One region of the Paenibacillus sp. MMO-58 genome, then DNA from elsewhere that is predicted to be linked to it. Evidence: riboswitches for the same ligand, from Rfam matches in the RefSeq annotation. Region 1 holds a riboswitch; the other holds the start of a gene.
What was found. A riboswitch is a leader RNA that binds a small molecule or an ion and turns the genes downstream of it on or off. The one in region 1 is predicted to bind thiamine pyrophosphate.
Positions count from the first base shown of each region.

Region 1 (8,755 bases):
TAAAAGAAACAGACACAGGAAGGATAATGTCGGAGCGAGCAATCCGATCTCTAAGCTGATTATTGGGGATCATTTGGAAGCGCTGGGGTGGGCGATGCGGGAGGAAAGTCCGCGCCTGAAATATACCGATCAATTGCGCAAAAGGGAGCGTGCGAAAGATGTTAACAAGCATCATCATCCCGACCTATAACGCACTATCCCTTTTGCGGGAGACCATCGAAACGATCCGTAAGCATACCAAAGAACCGTACGAACTTATTGTTATTGATAACGGTTCAACCGACGGTACGCTGGATTATTTGAAGCAGCAGCGGATCATTGCCATTTCCTTACCGGTGAACACGGGATTTCCGGCGGCCTGCAACTGGGGAATGAGATTGGCCAGGGGCGACCGGCTTCTTCTTCTTAATAATGATGTTCTGGTCACGTCCGAATGGCTGGGCAGGATGCACAGCGTGCTGGATTCGGATCCTTCCATCGGGCTGGTTGGACCGATGACAAACTATGCGAGCGGCAGGCAGCATATCGCAATGACCGGCCATCATGACGATTTCGCCGCGCGTCTAAAAATCGATGAGAATGGGCAATGCGAGTTCGTGAAACGGATCATAGGTTTCTGCATGTTGTTTTCCCGCAGCCTGATACAGAAAATAGGTCAACTCGATGAACGGTTCTCGCCCGGTCATTACGAGGATGATGACTACTGTTACCGGGTGCATCTCGCAGGGTTTCGGGTTGCTATCGCGAGGGATGTTTTTGTCTATCATCATGGCAGTGCTTCCTTCGGCAATTATGCCGGAGAAGCTCTTGAGGAGCTGGTTGAGAGAAACCGGCAGCTGTTTATGGATAAATGGGGAATCGACCCGATTGAATTACACGATGAGAACTGCAAGGGGGAACGTCATGCGCATTCGGACGCCTCGCAAAAAAGGTAAACCGCGGAAACGCAAGAAGCAACTCGGCAGGAAACGGCGTTCAACCCATTCTTCGCCCAAATTCATCAGGAACCAGGTAGAGCAAGGCGAAGCAAGACTGGTGGAGGCGGTTCATGAAGAAGAAGCGGAAGGAAACAAGGCGGAGACTGGGCAACCTGCCGGTTTTATGGAGGGCTACGAAAAAGGATATCAAGAGGGAAGATATGCAGGCGGGGAAGAAATCATTGATCAATTATTGCCGCCAAATATCATTTTTCCGGACCTTTCCCTGAAGCAAATCATAGCAGCAGGAGTAAGCATGCATATGGAGGACGCCATTTCTCTTATGCTTCCGGAACAGGTCAGAGATACGGTTCTTCAGGCCATGGAGGAGAAGCGGCCATTATCGATCGTAAGGCTCGGGGACGGAGAGTTACTTACCATGGCTCAAGAAGTCGTTATGCCGGTTGATCAAGTAAGGCGCGAAGGCAAATTTCTGGAATATGCCGGAGTGAGGGTGCCGGATCTGGAAACTCGCAACCGATTGGTCGAGGCGGTTACCGGGGCCGACATTGTTGGTATACCGAGAACCAGAATGCCGAATTATCAGCTTCTTGTATCGCCGGTTTTTCAAGCCTATGGCTTATCGCTCCGGGAGAAGCAATGGACCGATTCCCTTATTAACTACAGTTTATGCACAGAAGGCTGCCTCCTGCCTATTCTACAGAACAGGCGTGTTCTTCTTATCGGCAATATGGCGGAACCTCTGTCTGCCGTTCTTGCCCATCGCGGCTTATCCGTTGCAGGCGTCGTATCGCCGGTTAACGGAGCCCGGGATGCTGCCAGGGTAGTGGCATTGGCTAGACAGTACGATTTTGACATTGCTCTGGTTTCCGCGGGAATCGCTGCCGTATTGATTACCGAAGAGCTTGCCCGCGTAACCGGCAAGGTTGCAATCGATTTTGGCCATCTTGCCAACGCACTCATCAAGGGTGAAGCCCCTCTCTAAGTTCATATGTAGAGGAACAGCCTTTCCGTGCGATGCGAAAAGGCTGTTTGGGTTTGGTTAGACGCCGACCGAAGCTGCAAGCGAGGAGTATTGTACCGAAGCAGTAGCGCCTGTGATTGCTACAGAGATCGAGTTAACGGCTACTTCAAGCGTGTATTCGTGCGCGCCGACAGTGAGCGTATCGTAGTAAGTGACAGGAATCACTACTTCGAGATCAAGAACTGCAGCAAGAGCTACCGTTGCGAAGGTTGTGCTTGTAACCGAAGCTACAACTACGCCGTCGCGAAGCAGATCGACAGTAATCGACGGGTTGAGCAATACGCCAAGAATTGTACCGCTCAGCGCAACGTCTACGACCCCGTCGATTTTTACTTTATTGGCCGCTGCAGAAGTAACCGTAACGGGAACAGCAAGAATTTCAACCGGCGGAATTACTGTTCCGATGATTCCGATTGCACCAAGCGGGAAGACCCCTCCGTTGGCTCCATAAACCGCAGCACCTGGACCAGCAGGGCCGGTAGCGCCTGTAGGGCCTGTAGGGCCTGTAGGACCTGTAGGACCCGTAGGGCCGGTAGGGCCAGTGGCTCCAGTCAGACCGGTCAGACCTGTCAAACCTGTCAAACCTGTTTCTCCCATATCTAATCCTCTCCTTTCAATTGATATACCACATCATATGTTCAGAGATTCATAGAGAAGACGGTATTTGCCGTGATCGATTGTCTATTTTTGATAGATTAGGTCAAAGTATAGCCGTTTATGCTTGCAAGCGATAGTTGGGCGGAGTCATCTGCCTGATTTCCGTCCCTTTTGGCTATTCGTCCATTAGGATTACTCTATTAAAGCATAAGTTGAAGATATGTAATTTATCAATCCGGCACCGGTTAAGGAAGGAGCTCCGGCTTGACTAGTAGAGAGGTTTTAATAGTAGAAGATTTACCGTTTCGAGGTGATAGTCAATGATCGCTGTGATTATGGCAGGAGGTAAGGGAACGCGTTTTTGGCCAAGAAGCACGGTTGCCAAGCCGAAGCAGTTTCTGACATTAGCTTCAGAAGAGGCAACGATGCTGCAGCAAACCTACGCGCGGTTCCGTTCCTGTCTGCCCGAAGAAAAGGTGTATGTCGCCGTAAGCGAAAACTATTTGCCGATCGTCAAGGAACAGCTTCCCGAGCTGGGTGAAAACCGTATCATTATAGAACCCGAGCAGAGAGACACAGCGCCTTGTATCGCATTGACAGCTAGTTATTTCCTGAAGCAGGAGCTGGATGACGTGCTGGTAACGGCACCATCCGATCAATACATTCCGGATACGGAGGAATTAATGGATGCTCTTCGAGCGGCGGAACAGGCTGCCAAGATGGATGGCGTTGTCGTTACGCTTGGCATAGTCCCCACAAGAGCCGAAACGGGTTACGGTTATATTGAAACGATAGAAACGGAAGAGCATGCGGATAAGTTTGGGGAACGCATCAAAGAGGTTAAAGCTTTCATCGAGAAACCAACCAAGGAAAAAGCCGAGAAGCTAATTGAGCTTCCGAATATGTATTGGAACAGCGGTATTTTTATATGGAAGCCGTCCACGATCTCCATTTACATGATGAAGTATCAGCCGCGGATGTGGTCTATCTTTGATCAGAAGGATGACGAGTTCAGGCAGTCGTATGCCCGTTTGCAGAAGCTTTCTATCGATTATGCCCTGGTAGAAAAGCTGGAGCGTCTCTATACGATCCCTATTGAATTTATTTGGGATGATGTTGGGACCTGGACCTCGCTTGAGAGGATATTCCAAACGGATGGGGACGGAAATTTGCTGCTGGGGCAAATCTTCCCGTTTGCGACGCGCAACACGATTATTTATTCGGAACAGCAGCAGGTTGTTGCTATCGGCATCGAGGATTTGATTATTGTATCGACTGAAGAGGGCCTCCTTATTTGCCGCAAATCGGACGAACAAAATGTCAAGCATGCCATCGCCGCACTCACTGCCGATCAAGAAGGCCGGCAGGGATGAAAGCACTGATTACAGGGATAACCGGTTTTGTAGGCAGTCATCTTGCCGAGCATCTGCTCGGCGAGGGGATTGAAGTGACAGGAACCATGAGGAGTCACAGTTCGCTGCGCCATATTCGCCATCTGCTGCCGGATATGTGCCTGTATGAGTGCGAGCTGATGGATCCTCAGGCGGTTGAGCATATGATGGCGGACATTCGGCCGGACCTGATCTTTCATCTGGCGGCGCAAAGCTTTGTACCGATGTCATGGGAATCGCCTGCGGAGACCATGACGAACAATATTGTAGGGCAGGTTCATCTGCTGGAAGCGATAAGAAAGCTTGGTTTGGCCTCCAAAGTGCTAATTGCCTGCTCCAGCGAGGAATACGGGCATGTGGAAGAATTCGAGGTGCCGGTGAAGGAGACCAATCCGCTTCGCCCGATAAGTCCGTACGCTGTGAGCAAGATCGCCCAAGATTACCTGGGCTACCAATATTTCAAAACCTATGGACAGCACATTATCAGAACGCGGACCTTTAACCATCATGGTCCCCGCAGAGGAGAACAGTTCGTCAGTTCGAATTTCGCCAAGCAAATTGCGGAGATCGAGAAAGGATTAAAGCCGCCGGTTCTTTATGTGGGGAATCTGGAAGCCAAACGGGATTTCACGGATGTGCGCGATGTGGTTAGAGCTTACCGGATGGCGATGGATAATTGCGAGGCAGGAGAAATCTATAATATCGCATCCGGCCAGTGCCACGAGATACGCGAAGTGATTCGAATCCTGCTGAGCTATAGTACCGTCGATATTACGATAGAGGAAGACAAAACAAGACTTCGGCCATCCGATGTAAAGGTGCTTGTAGGGGATTATAGCAAGTTTTACGAGCAGACCGGATGGAAGCCGGAAATTCCGTTCGAGCAGACCATGAAGGATTTATTGAATTATTGGCGTAATGAGTTGGCTTAATAAAACGGCTCAATAAGGCCTGACCCGGTAGGGAGTACTATCTCGCTATACCGGGCAGGCCTTGCGTTGTTTTAAATCAGACATAGCTCTTTTAACCGGTTCTTGATCCGTTGGCCAATAACGGCAGGGGAAAAATCGTTATGAATCGTCCTCATGCCGCTTGCCGCAACGGATTCCCGCCAGCGCGCATCGGATACGAGACGCTGCATGTATTCCGCGGCATGACGGATGTTGGGCTCTGCCCAGATCTGATGACTCTTGTAAGGTCCCCAGTCCTGCCCGATATTAACGAGCTGGTAGGATACCGGACAGGAATTTGAAGCATTCATAAACTCCGTGTTGCCGGACCAGTTCGTCGCTATGACCGGTTTGCCTAAATACATCGCTTCAGCGAGACCAAGACCAAATCCCTCGGCACGGTGAAGGGAGACATAGCTGTCCGTGCACTGCAGCAGGGCGTTCACTTCGTGTCGGGACAGCACTCTATCAATTAGATGCATATTGCTCCGTTCGGCAATCAGCTTCTTCAGCTCGGCAAGCTCATTTGGGCGGAAGTCCGCATTATTTACCTTAAGGACAAGTCCGACACGCTGATCGTTTTTGTCAAAGGCCAGCTTAAAGGCTTCAATCACAGCTTGGGGATTTTTGCGCAAGGTTGAGCTCTGAACGTCGTACATCATTAGAAACAGAAACCGGTTCTCCGGCAGCCCAAAGGAAGAGCGGTTAATATTCGGCGCGACTTGTACTTGGATACAGTGCGGAATAGTAATAACGGGAACGGATGCCCGTTTGGAGACGGACTCGGCTACAAATTTGCTGCACACCCATACCTCGTTGACATGGCTGAAGCCTTCCACATGCTCTTCCGGAAACTCCGGCAGCTCCCAATGCCAATACCCGATGTTGTAACGGCTGTTGAACAATTCGTTTCCGAAATGCTCGCGGGCAGGACGCATAAAGTCGGCATTCATATGAAAAATATTGGTGTTGTACCGGGCTCTATCCAGCAGCTTATGCGACCAGCTGTAATCCGACATTCTCGAAGCTACGGCAAGCGGGAAATTAAGAAGGCCAAACGGAATGGCCGCCGTATCAATCGCTTTAGCCGCTAGCCGCGAGGATTCCCCGATCCCCATCTCGGCATGAACAAAACCGATAATATTTACGCCCGGTTCCCGGGTTGAAGCGTCGGATTGAAGCGTTGCCTGCTCCGCGGCAGGCCGCCGCCCGGCGCTGCGCTTGTTGGAGAGCCGGCGTTGTTTTCGCTTTGCTTGCCGCTTAGCGGTTCGTCTGCCGTATGATCGGGTACGGCCTCCTGATTTGCGTCTTCTAGACTTCGATGCGGTTGGCCGTTTAGACTTCTTGCCTCTCTTGTGTCGTCTTTTCACCCCGGTTCAATCCTCTCGATATTAGCGGATATGCACTCGACTACATACTATTCAAGCCGGTCACACGGCTATAAGGACAACAACCTACCAAGCGTAAAAATCGGCTTATGTCTAACCTTGAATAGATGACTTATTTAAAAACGAAGCTGGCTTTTTCGGGCAGAAAGGGTATAATGAGGTTTATTGACGTAAGTGAATAGCACCGGGGAGCTGGTTGAGGCTAGCTGAGAGGGAATTCCGAAGAAAATTCCGACCCTTATACCTGATCTGGATAATGCCAGCGTAGGAATTTGTTATTTAGGTGTGCCCACTATGATTAGGAAGCGGGCGGACCTGTAATAATGCTGACGAAATGTATGGCTCTCCGGAAATCGGAGGGCTTTTTTTATTTTCAGAAGGTAGTCCGGCCATAATAGCAAACGTCATAGTCAAGAAGAGAGAGGGAGAGACAGAAAGATGAGATCAGGTGCAAAAAGAAGCTTCGCGATTGTCGCAGCCATGCTGGCGGTAGTTATTCTGCTGGCCGCATGCGGCTCGAACAACAACAAGAATACGGGGAACGAGTCAGCCGGTAATGGATCGGACAAGCCGTTGACCAAAGTAAAGGTCGTTCTGGATTGGACGCCTAACACGAATCATACCGGATTGTACGTGGCACGGGATAAAGGTTATTTCAAGGAGCAAGGCCTTGACGTCGAGATTATCCAACCAGGCCAGGACGGCGCGGATAAAATGGTAGCTTCCGGCGGAGCGGAGTTTGGAGTCGGTTACCAGGAGTCGCTCACCATGGCGCGTATTGCCGGTGTGCCGCTTGTATCCGTTGCTGCCGTGATTCAGCATAATACTTCGGGCTTTGCTTCGCCGGCATCCAAAGGAATCGACTCTCCGAAAAAGTTTGAAGGCAAAACCTACGGCGGCTGGGGAGCGCCGGTAGAAGAAGCGGTAATCGGCTCTCTGATGCAGGAAGAGAACGCGGATGTAACCAAAGTGAAAATGCTTAGCATCGGCGATACGGATTTCTTCACGGCGGTGAAGCGAGATATTGATTTTGCCTGGATCTACTATGCCTGGACCGGTGTAGAGGCTGAACTGCGCGGCGAGAAGCTGAATATGGTTTATTTGACCGATTACAGCGACAAGCTGGATTATTACACGCCGCTTCTTGAAACTAGCGAGAAAATGATCGCCGAGAAACCGGAGATTGTTAAAGCTTTTGTTGCAGGCGCCGCTAAGGGCTACCAATTCGCGATTGACCATCCGGAGGATGCGGCGGAAGTGCTGATCAAGGCAGAACCGGATCTGAATGCGGACCTAGTACGCGCAAGCCAGAAGTGGCTTAGCCCGAAATATACGGATGACGCTTCGCAATGGGGCGTGCAGAAGAAGGAAGTATGGGTTAATTATTCGCAATGGATGTTCGAGCACAAGCTGCTGGAGAAGGAGCTGGATGCGGATAAAGCATTCACGAACGACTTCCTGCCGAAAGCTTAGGACACAACAATAGGGTAAGAGGAGCTGACGATGATGGCCAACGCGCTAGTAAGTATTCAAATTCTTCCAACAACACCAAACGGGGAAAGCGTTATTCCGTACGTGGACCGGGCAATCGAGATCATAAAGGCATCCGGCGTCCCATACCGGGTAGCGCCTCTGGAGACAACGATGGAGGGCGAACTCCCGCAGTTATTCGAAATCGTGCAATCCATGAATGAAGCTATGACCGAGATGGGCTGTCCTTCCGTTATCTCGCAGGTGAAAGTCTATTTCAATCCGGCTAACGGGGCTTCCATGGGCCGGCTCTTGGAGAAGTATCCGGATGGGCAATAAAGGCTGGTATCATGCGGTCTGGCCTTCTCTGCTGCTAGTCATCCTTATCCTTGCCGCCTGGCAGCTGTCGGTTGATAGCGGCGTTGTGCCCGAGTGGCAGCTGCCTTCGCCGACTTCTATCGTAAAAGAAATGGTTGACGTCTGGCCGCGCCTAATGGACAATGCTTGGGCCACGGTGGAGCTGGCGCTCATCGGATTTGGGGGAGGCGCAGCAGCCGGGATCATTCTTGCCGCAATCCTGCATCTTATTCCTTTTGTCCGGAGGGCGGTCTATCCGCTGCTTGTCGTCACCCAGAACGTGCCTGTCATCGCGATTGGCCCGATTCTTACGATTTGGCTCGGTTACGGCGTTCTGCCCAAGCTTATTCTAGTCTGGATCGTATGTTTCTTCCCGGTATCCGTTGCCATGCTGAACGGCTTTAAGGACACCGATCCGACCCTTCGCAATTACATGCGGATGATTGGAGCCGGGGATTGGCAGCTGTTTACGCAGCTCGAATTGCCCAATGCCGTTACGCACTTATTCTCGGGCCTCAAAATCGCCGCATCGTATGCCGTTCTAAGCGCCGTCGTCGCGGAATGGCTCGGAGCTGATAAAGGATTAGGCCATTATATGATTCTGTCATCCAAAGGTTATGAGCCGGCAAGGGTATTTGCA
Region 1 is NZ_JBBCVY010000002.1:256,660-265,414, reverse strand. It holds gene WFJ73_RS07175 (glycosyltransferase family 2 protein) at 1-190, shown strand, start outside; gene WFJ73_RS07170 (glycosyltransferase family 2 protein) at 159-935, shown strand; gene WFJ73_RS07165 (GT-D fold domain-containing protein) at 904-1,923, shown strand; gene WFJ73_RS07160 (hypothetical protein) at 1,981-2,559, opposite strand; gene WFJ73_RS07155 (mannose-1-phosphate guanylyltransferase) at 2,880-3,932, shown strand; gene WFJ73_RS07150 (GDP-mannose 4,6-dehydratase) at 3,929-4,882, shown strand; gene WFJ73_RS07145 (glycosyltransferase) at 4,954-6,270, opposite strand; TPP riboswitch at 6,464-6,577, shown strand; gene WFJ73_RS07140 (ABC transporter substrate-binding protein) at 6,727-7,761, shown strand; gene WFJ73_RS07135 (thiamine-binding protein) at 7,795-8,097, shown strand; gene WFJ73_RS07130 (ABC transporter permease) at 8,087-8,755, shown strand, end outside.

Region 2 (8,755 bases), on a different contig from region 1:
ATTCAGTCCTCGCGTTTCCGCGTATTCCCGAATGTCCTGCGTTATCCGCATGCTGCAGAACTTTGGTCCGCACATCGAGCAAAAGTGAGCCGTTTTCGCCGCCTCGGCGGGCAGTGTCTCGTCATGATAAGCGATTGCCCGTTCAGGATCAAGGGACAAATGGAACTGGTCTCGCCATCGGAATTCGAACCTTGCCTTCGAGAGGGCATCATCCCGGAGCTTCGCCATAGGATGTCCTTTGGCAAGGTCGGCGGCATGCGCAGCTATTTTGTAGGCGATGACACCGTCTTTAACGTCTTCTTTATTTGGGAGGCCCAGATGCTCCTTAGGCGTTACATAGCATAACATTGCCGTTCCGAGCCAACCGATCATCGCTGCTCCTATCGCCGATGTGATATGGTCGTAGCCCGGCGCGATGTCCGTCGTCAGCGGCCCCAGGGTATAAAACGGCGCTTCCTTGCAGATCTCCATTTGGAGGTCAACGTTTTCTTTGATGAGATGCATGGGGACGTGGCCCGGACCTTCGATCATAACCTGAACATCATGCTTCCAAGCGATTTCCGTCAATTCTCCAAGCGTTCTAAGTTCCGCGAATTGAGCTTCGTCGTTAGCGTCTGCGATGGAGCCTGGACGAAGGCCATCCCCGAGCGAAAATGCTACGTCGTAAGTTTTCATAATCTCGCAAATTTCCTCGAAATGGGTGTAGAGGAAGTTTTCCTTGTGGTGGGCAAGACACCAGGCAGCCATGATGGAGCCGCCCCGGGAAACGATGCCTGTAAGGCGTTTGGCCGTAAGCGGGATGTAACGCAGCAGCACGCCGGCATGAATAGTGAAATAATCGACGCCTTGTTCAGCCTGTTCGATTAACGTATCGCGAAACACTTCCCAGCTCAGGTCTTCCGCTTTTCCGTTCACTTTTTCAAGCGCCTGGTAAATGGGTACGGTGCCAACGGGAACGGGGGAGTTGCGGATAATCCATTCGCGGGTCGTATGGATGTTTTTGCCCGTGGACAAGTCCATAATCGTATCCGCTCCCCAGCGGGTCGCCCACGTCATTTTCTCGACTTCCTCTTCGATGGAGGAGGCAACAGCCGAATTGCCGATGTTGGCGTTAATCTTTACATGGAAGCGGCTCCCGATGATCATCGGTTCGAGTTCGGGATGGTTGATGTTTGCCGGTATAACCGCACGCCCGCGGGCTACCTCCGAACGGACCAGCTCCGGATCAACACCTTCGCGAATCGCAATAAACTCCATTTCCGGAGTGACGATGCCTTTACGCGCGTAGTGAAGCTGGGTTACGTTTCGCCCCGACTTTGCCTGAAGAGGCCGGTGGTTCAGGCCGGGGAATATCTCTGCGCCTTTCTCCTTCGCACGTTCCTCGTCTGCAAATCCGTTGTCTTCCGGCCTAACTATTCGGCCGTCGTATGCTTCCGTGTCGCTGCGTTCGTTAATCCACCCGCCTCGCAGAATGGGGAGTCCTTTGCGTACATCGGCCTCGTAGGATTCGTCCGTGTACGGACCGCTTGAGTCATACACCCGCACTGGCTCATTCTGTTGCGGCTGTCCGTCTTTTCCCCGACTATCGGATAATACGATTTCGCGCATGGGAACCCGTATATCTTCCATGGATCCTCTCACATACGTTTTGCGGCTGCCCGGCAGCGGCTTTGATAAAATCGGCATTAAAAAAACCTCCTCAGAACATTCGATAGGTTCGGAATGTCCGCTAGGAGGCCGTTGTTTAGGGAAAATGAGAATGTACGCGGCATAGCTTCAGCAGCTCGTTAATTAGACACGGGCGAATAGGCAGAGCTCACCCTGGAAGGGCAAAGCCCGCAACCCCGGGTCGCTCCTGACGGGGCAGCTTTCGATGCGGCCGGACGATCGCCGACAACAAAAAAAGCCGCCCCGTCGGGAGCGGCTTGAGGTGTCGAAATCCGTGCAAACCGAAACGGACGAATGACAACAGCACCCGTTTCTATCGCATATGGCTGACGCGCACAAGACCACTTTCCTACGCTGGCATAACCCAGATCAGGTTCAAAGGGACCAAGGCTAAGCCTTATCTCAGCCCTTGCGGGCGCCCCTAGTGGAATTCCTAGTCAAAGAGTACACTCGAAGCAGACGTCTGTCAAGCAGCCGTTCAAGCGGAATCTTTCATTTTATGGCTGATAGGCAGGATGATTTGACCGTTTATTGAATAGTAATATACAATCTCGTACTTGATCAGGGGAGGTTGGATGAATTGGACAAACAACCATTCAAGCATGCGGTCAGAAACCCTTCGGGCGTGAAGAACATTTTTGGGATGACGGTGCTGTATTCACTCTTTCTTGTTAGTACGCTGCGGGAAAAAGACGATGATACGATCCTGTACGTATTGGGTATCGCGGTGTTCTGCTTCTGCGCTGCCGTATTGCTCTGGTCTCTGTACCGGGCGGTACAGAAGCCGATTGATTTCTGCCTGCAGGAGGATACGCTTTTGCTTAATGGAAATACAATCACCCCGGAGCAGATTAAGGTCATCATGATCAGACGGGACTCGGTTCACCCGATTATCGGAATCAAGCCTTATGGCGCGAGAATAGTTCCTGTCCGTTTGTGCTTCAGGTATGTGGACAAAGAGGAGCAAGGCTTCGCTGATATCGCTGACTGGGCGAAGAAGAATAACGTAAAAGTCGATTACGGTTTCTTTTTTAGATGGATATAGAGAGGTAAATGAAATGAGAAAATTAACTGGTATCTTGCTGGTTACGTTTGTCCTAATGCTGTCTGCTTGTGCAGGCAAGGGAGCCTTAAAGGCCGATGGCGTGAGCAAAGCTTTCCAGGAGCAAGGCCTTGAAGTTCGTGAGTTAACGTCTGATGACGTTAAACAGCTGGCATCCACACCGGTAAATATCAACGGAACAGAACCCGTAACCTTTGAATTAACTTTGCCTGCTGCAGATATGGCCCATCGCGAGTTTGTGCTTGTCTATGTATTTTCTTCGGAAAAGGAACGTATTCGTATTGAGAGTTTAGACGGAACGCCTGCCCCGATAGAGATGAAGGATTTGTACCCGAATGTCATACGCAAGAAGAATCTGATCGTCAACTATTGGTCTTACAACAAGGATAGCCCGCTGCTAATCAAGCAGATTAGCGGAGCGATCGATAAGCTGTAGCTAATATATCTCCTATTTGGAGGAGGACGGACATGAGTGTTCGCAAGATGAAAGCGCTGGTCTATGAAGCTTACGGTTCACCGGAGGTTCTCGAGCTCAAAGAAGTGGATATTCCCGTGCCGAAGGAGCATGAAGTGCTGATCGAGGTTCATGCCGCTTCGGTCAATTCATGGGATTGGGACCTGCTCCGCGGCAAACCGTACATAACCCGCATTGGCGGATTCCGAAAGCCGCGGTTCCCGATTCTTGGCGCGGATATTGCCGGGAAAATAATTGCCGTTGGCGCCTCCGTTACGCGGTTCCGGCCCGGGGATGAGGTGTTCGGCGATCTGTCCGGCTGCAGCTGGGGCGGATTTGCCGAATATGCATGCGCGGACGAGAATGCCTTGACGCCAATGCCGAAGCGGTTAAGCTTCGAGCAGGCGGCGGCGATTCCGCAAGCCGCCGTGCTTGCCCTGCAGGGAATGCGCGATAAAGGAAATTTGCAGAAAGGCCAGAAAGTGCTCATCAATGGGGCAGGAGGCGGTGTCGGTACGTTTGCCATCCAGTATGCCAAGCTGCATGAGGCGGAGGTAACCGCCGTTGACCGTGCGGGCAAGCGGGACATGCTGATATCCCTCGGAGCGGATCATGTACTGGATTACAAGAAAGAGGACTTTACCGAAACCGGAGGGGAATACGATCTTATTCTGGATGTAGTGGGGACCCGTTCCGTCTTTGATATGAAGCGCGCGCTTAAGAAAGGCGGCACATACGTTATGATTGGCGGATTGATGCCTCGTCTTCTCCAGACGCTGCTCGCCGCACCGCTGATCCGCAGGTTTGAGAAGAAGAACATGACGATTCTGGTTCATAAGCCGAATGACGCCGATCAGCAGGTATGGAAGTCGCTTGCCGAAGCGGGCCGGGTTGCTCCCGTCATTGACCGGCTGTATGGCTTGCAGGATGCCGCCGAAGCTCTCCGGTATTTCGGGGGAGGGGAGTTTAAAGGGAAAGTTGTTGTCCGCATAAAAAGCGAAAACCCCATGCCATAAAAGCATGGGGTTTCTTGTCGATCGTTTGTTAAGCCATTATTTCTTGACGGTAACGGTAATCGTATCGCTGGAGGTAACGCCTGCCGCATTCACGAGCTCACAGCGGTATTCGTAGGTGCCGGACGTTTTGCCCGAAATGGCGGTTACGGCGTTTTGCGCCGCAGGAGTAACATCCTTCAGCGATTGACTATCGATAAGTACGCCATTCTCGTATAAGCGGTATTCCGTGGCATTCGTACCCCACCACAAATTCATCGTTACTTTGTAGCTTCCGTCTTGATCCCAGTTGTCATGGGACAGAACCGCTTTGCCCGGGGAAGCATCGGTTACTTTGACGACCAGCGTACTGCTGGTTGTTTTGCCATACGCATTAATCAATTCCGCCGAATACGTGTAGGTTCCGTTAGCTTTGCCTGCGATTTTCGTTGAAACGGATTGGGCGGAAGGAGAAGCGTCTTTCAATTCGACGGTATCGATCAGGACGCCATTCTCGTACAGCCGGTATTCTGAACCGTTATTGCCCCACCAGAGGTTCATCGTTACCGTATAGCTTCCGTCTTGAAGGCCGTTATCCCAGCCGTTGTTATGGGACAAGACCGGTGTTCCCGGAGCACCGGCGGCAAGCGGTTTGCTTGTCACTTTGAACGTATAGCTTGCAGTTGAGGTATTGCCTGCTTTGTCGGTTACCGTGTATTTGACCGTGTGGCTTCCGATGCCAAGCTTGGAGGCTGCGACAGAATAGCCGCTTGCAATCGCATTATTGTCCAAGAGCAACTGCTCCGAAGCAACACCGGAAAGCGAATCGCTGCTTGCAAGGTCATAGACAAGGGTCGCCGTCTCAACAACGTCCGCCACTTGTCCGCCGGATTGCGTTAGTACCGCTGTTGGAGCGGTCTTGTCCAATCGAACATGAACCGAAGACACGCTGCTTTTGTTGCCTGATGCATCCACCGCATAATAAGAGAATGTATGATTGCCTTCTGAGGTTACGTTAACGGGCGATGTATAATCCGAAAAGCTGTTATCGTTTAACGCGTAAAACGAATCTACTTTACCTTCCGAGTTGTCCCGAGCGGTGACGCTCACTTGAACATCCTGATTAAACCAGCCTTCCGCATTAGGGGAAGCGGACAGCGTAGCTTCAGCGGTTGGCGGTTCGTTATCCACCGGCTGTACAACCGTGAAATCCGCGAGGCTGCGAGGCTTCAGCTGGAACAAGTCTTTAAAGATAGCGGCTACGCCGGTGATCGTTACCTTTTGGCCAACGTTGTAAGGGAAGCTGCTTTGCGTAAGTCCGGTACGTCCGTCAACACGGATATGATTAACCGTTCCGTTGCCGCTGACAGCGTCAAATTCGAAGGAGCCGGCTGGCGTGGCGGAGATCATGTTGGCAATCGTCACGTCATTCAGCTGAAGCAGCTGGCCTTGATTGGAGCTGTCCACTGCGGTTACCGGGCTTGGGGCCGGCAAAGCTGCCGTCCCTGTTTTTTCGATGGCGACAATATCTCCAAGCTCAAGCTCGGTATTGTAGAGCGCTGTCGTCGCGGTTACTTTGACAACATCGCCCTGATGATATCCGGCAGCGTTCTGGTAAACGTAAATACCGCCTGTCTGATCTTGCAGGTAGAAGGTTTGTCCGCCGAAAATACCGGGCTCCGTCGTCACCACGCCTTCAACCGTAACGGTAGCGCCCACGGTTTTGGCACGGGATTCCGCAATGGTGATTTTGGCGGGGATTCCGCCTTCATCGCCCGGAAGCGGCTCAGCGGCTACATTGCCGAGCGTAACGCCTTCTGTCAGCAGGTTCGTACTATTTTGTCTAAGGCGAAGATTAGCAGCGCCAGTAGAACCGGCTTTTAAGCGAACGGTTAAATCCTTATAAGCATGTCCCGCAGCATCGGCCGTAACGCTAAAATTCGCGCTGTAGCCGTAAGCGGTTGGCCAAGTTCCGTCTGCATTTTGCACTTGAGCGATTTGAGTGCCGCCGCTCGTTAAGTAAACGCCAATCTGATAATTGCTCACAGTCGAATTAGGAGCCAGGTTGTTAAATACGACACGAACCGGGAACGACGTTCCGCTGCTGGGCAGCGTTGCCTGATGGACAAAGCTGTACGCCGGATTGGAGGCAGCTGTCGCGCCGCCGTAAGAACCGGCTTTAAAGGTCGTGCGGTCATACCATTTGTAGCCTGCATTCGGAGCAGACCATGGTTCAGGCTGCGGCTCCGTGGACAGGGATGGAGTCTCGAATGGAAGAAGAGCGGTAGGCTGGTCAAGCAGCAGGCCATTTACTTGGCTCAGGCTTGTATAGCTTTCTTTCGTCGACAGCCAGTCGATAAGGTTAACGAGCAAAACACCGTCACTTACTTCTTTGAAGCCGTCGTAAGTTGTTTTCTTCGCGCCCGTATCTTCACGCAAATATTTAGGCGTTGCATCCTCAACCGGGGAGGAATCGCCGATAAAAGCCGCTTTCCCGCCGCCAAGCTTGGATACGGCTACATAAGGGCCTTCCGCTTTCCCGCCGCCGTTATAGACCCCTTGGTCAACCGCGCTAGCCCATGCTTCGTTCGTTTGCGGCAGGTACGCAATGCCTTTTGCTTTTGTCGGATCAATAATGGCAAGCGTCGAGCCGGCATGCATGGCTACGGCCGATACGCCTTCCGTAATGCCAAACGCCTGGTTTGGAGCCACAATGTTGGTTGCGTTAATGTCGCCAAGCGCATTGTAACGGAAGCGGACGCCGAAATTATCGGCCAGCCAGTCCGAGCTTGCGACATTTTGCATGGCATAGGAATTGGCTTCCTCCGTACTCATGCCTTGTGCGGGATTCGTCCATGCACCGCGGCGGTAGCCGTTAATGGACTCCGAGCCGTCCCAGCGGTTTTTATTCCGGTCTGCGTTGTAATGGTCGCCGATAAAGAAAATGCTGCCGCCGCCTTCGACATATTGCTCCATGACCGCTTGCTCCGAGGTTTTGAACGGAATGTTAGGTTCAGCTATAACAAAGACGTCATAGCCTTTCAGATCGTCATACGTAAAAGCGGTAGACTTGCGAAGCTCTTGGACATAGTAGCCATTGTTGGCAAGCCCGTTGGCGAAATCCGAGAATCCGCCGTCGATTACCCAGTCTGCAGCTCCTGCCGTTTGTGCGTGCGTGTTGTCGAACAACACCTTTTTGCCCGCATTCTCGTTGACGACCTTAGCGTTGATGTAAGGGGCAGGATCCGATGGTCCCTCCGCATGAGCGCTATTGCTTGTCCATTGATACTGAACCGGCACAACCAGCAGCATCATCAGCAACAGCTTTAGCCATTTGTGTCTCACTTGAAGCAATCTCTCCATAACCATACCTCCCATTGTATCTTTCCGGCGTTTAGTTTACCACGTGCTTCCAGATTTGTGTGATAGGGTATTGTAAAAGAGGGACCGCACGGACTAGTTCAAAAGTAGTGTTCTTTCCGGTTTTATTTGTTTTTTCTCTTTTGAAGGACAGCCATTAACGTATACTTGAAGAAAGGTTGAAAGGAGGACTACAACATGCGTATCGACGGCAAAACCTTAGCGCTTAGAACCATTGAACGAGAAGATATGTTCCGGCTGTGGCAGTTAAAATACGGGGAAGAAAATCCGGAGTGGAAAAAGTGGGACGCCCCTTATTTCCCTCATAACCGAATAGATTTCGAAGCCTTTCAAGCCCAAACGGAGGTCCGGCTGTCCGCCGATGACGTTCCTTCCATGTTGATCATGGAATCGGAAGGACAGATCATCGGGGTCGTATCCTACTATTGGGAGGACAGACCTTCCCTTTGGCTTGAGCTTGGCATTACGATCTACAGCCCCGAGCATTGGAGCGGGGGTTACGGAACGGAGGCTTTGACGTTATGGATCGACTATCTGTTCGGGGCGATGCCGCTCGTGCGAGTCGGGCTCACCACTTGGTCGGGCAATAATCGAATGATCCGCTGCGCCGAGAAGCTTGGAATGACGATGGAAGCAAGAATCCGCAAGGTACGCTTGTATAACGGCGAGTACTACGATTCTATTCGGATGGGGATTTTGCGCGAGGAATGGGAAGGGCCATAAAATTCGGCCGTTTGTCCAGTGGATAGCAAGGGCGCATTCAACTTCTTATTTTGGGAATAAATAGAAGTATCCCATCAATGAGGTGTTTGCTATTGAAAAAGTGGATATGGACAATTGTGATAATCTTCGGATGTACTTCGTTAGCCGGAACGCCTGCTTTTGCCAAAGAGAATGACCCTGCAATCGAATTCGCCAATGCCATTACGCGTAATGACTATAAAAAAGCGCAAAGCTTTATCGATCAAGATTATGTGCGTATTCCCGAGATTCCGGAGCATGTTTCCGCTCAAAGCTATAAGCTTGCGCCTTCGCCAATAAGCGGAGAACAAATCCTTATGGTGAGCTTCTATGACGAGAAACGAAAAACCGAGCGACTGGCTTATATATGGGAATTGTCCGTTAACTACGGCCGTATCACTCAGATTCACGTTTTATATGAGGGCTTTAATCCGCTGGCAGACGAGGCACGCTTAA
Region 2 is NZ_JBBCVY010000010.1:237,527-246,281, forward strand. It holds gene thiC (phosphomethylpyrimidine synthase ThiC) at 1-1,686, opposite strand, end outside; TPP riboswitch at 1,998-2,101, opposite strand; gene WFJ73_RS25965 (hypothetical protein) at 2,249-2,713, shown strand; gene WFJ73_RS25970 (hypothetical protein) at 2,727-3,167, shown strand; gene WFJ73_RS25975 (NAD(P)-dependent alcohol dehydrogenase) at 3,200-4,201, shown strand; gene WFJ73_RS25980 (OmpL47-type beta-barrel domain-containing protein) at 4,238-7,540, opposite strand; gene WFJ73_RS25985 (GNAT family N-acetyltransferase) at 7,736-8,281, shown strand; gene WFJ73_RS25990 (hypothetical protein) at 8,374-8,755, shown strand, end outside.
Region 2: it holds a riboswitch for thiamine pyrophosphate, as region 1 does, so the genes downstream of both, thiC (phosphomethylpyrimidine synthase ThiC) here and WFJ73_RS07140 (ABC transporter substrate-binding protein) in region 1, are expected to answer to the same signal.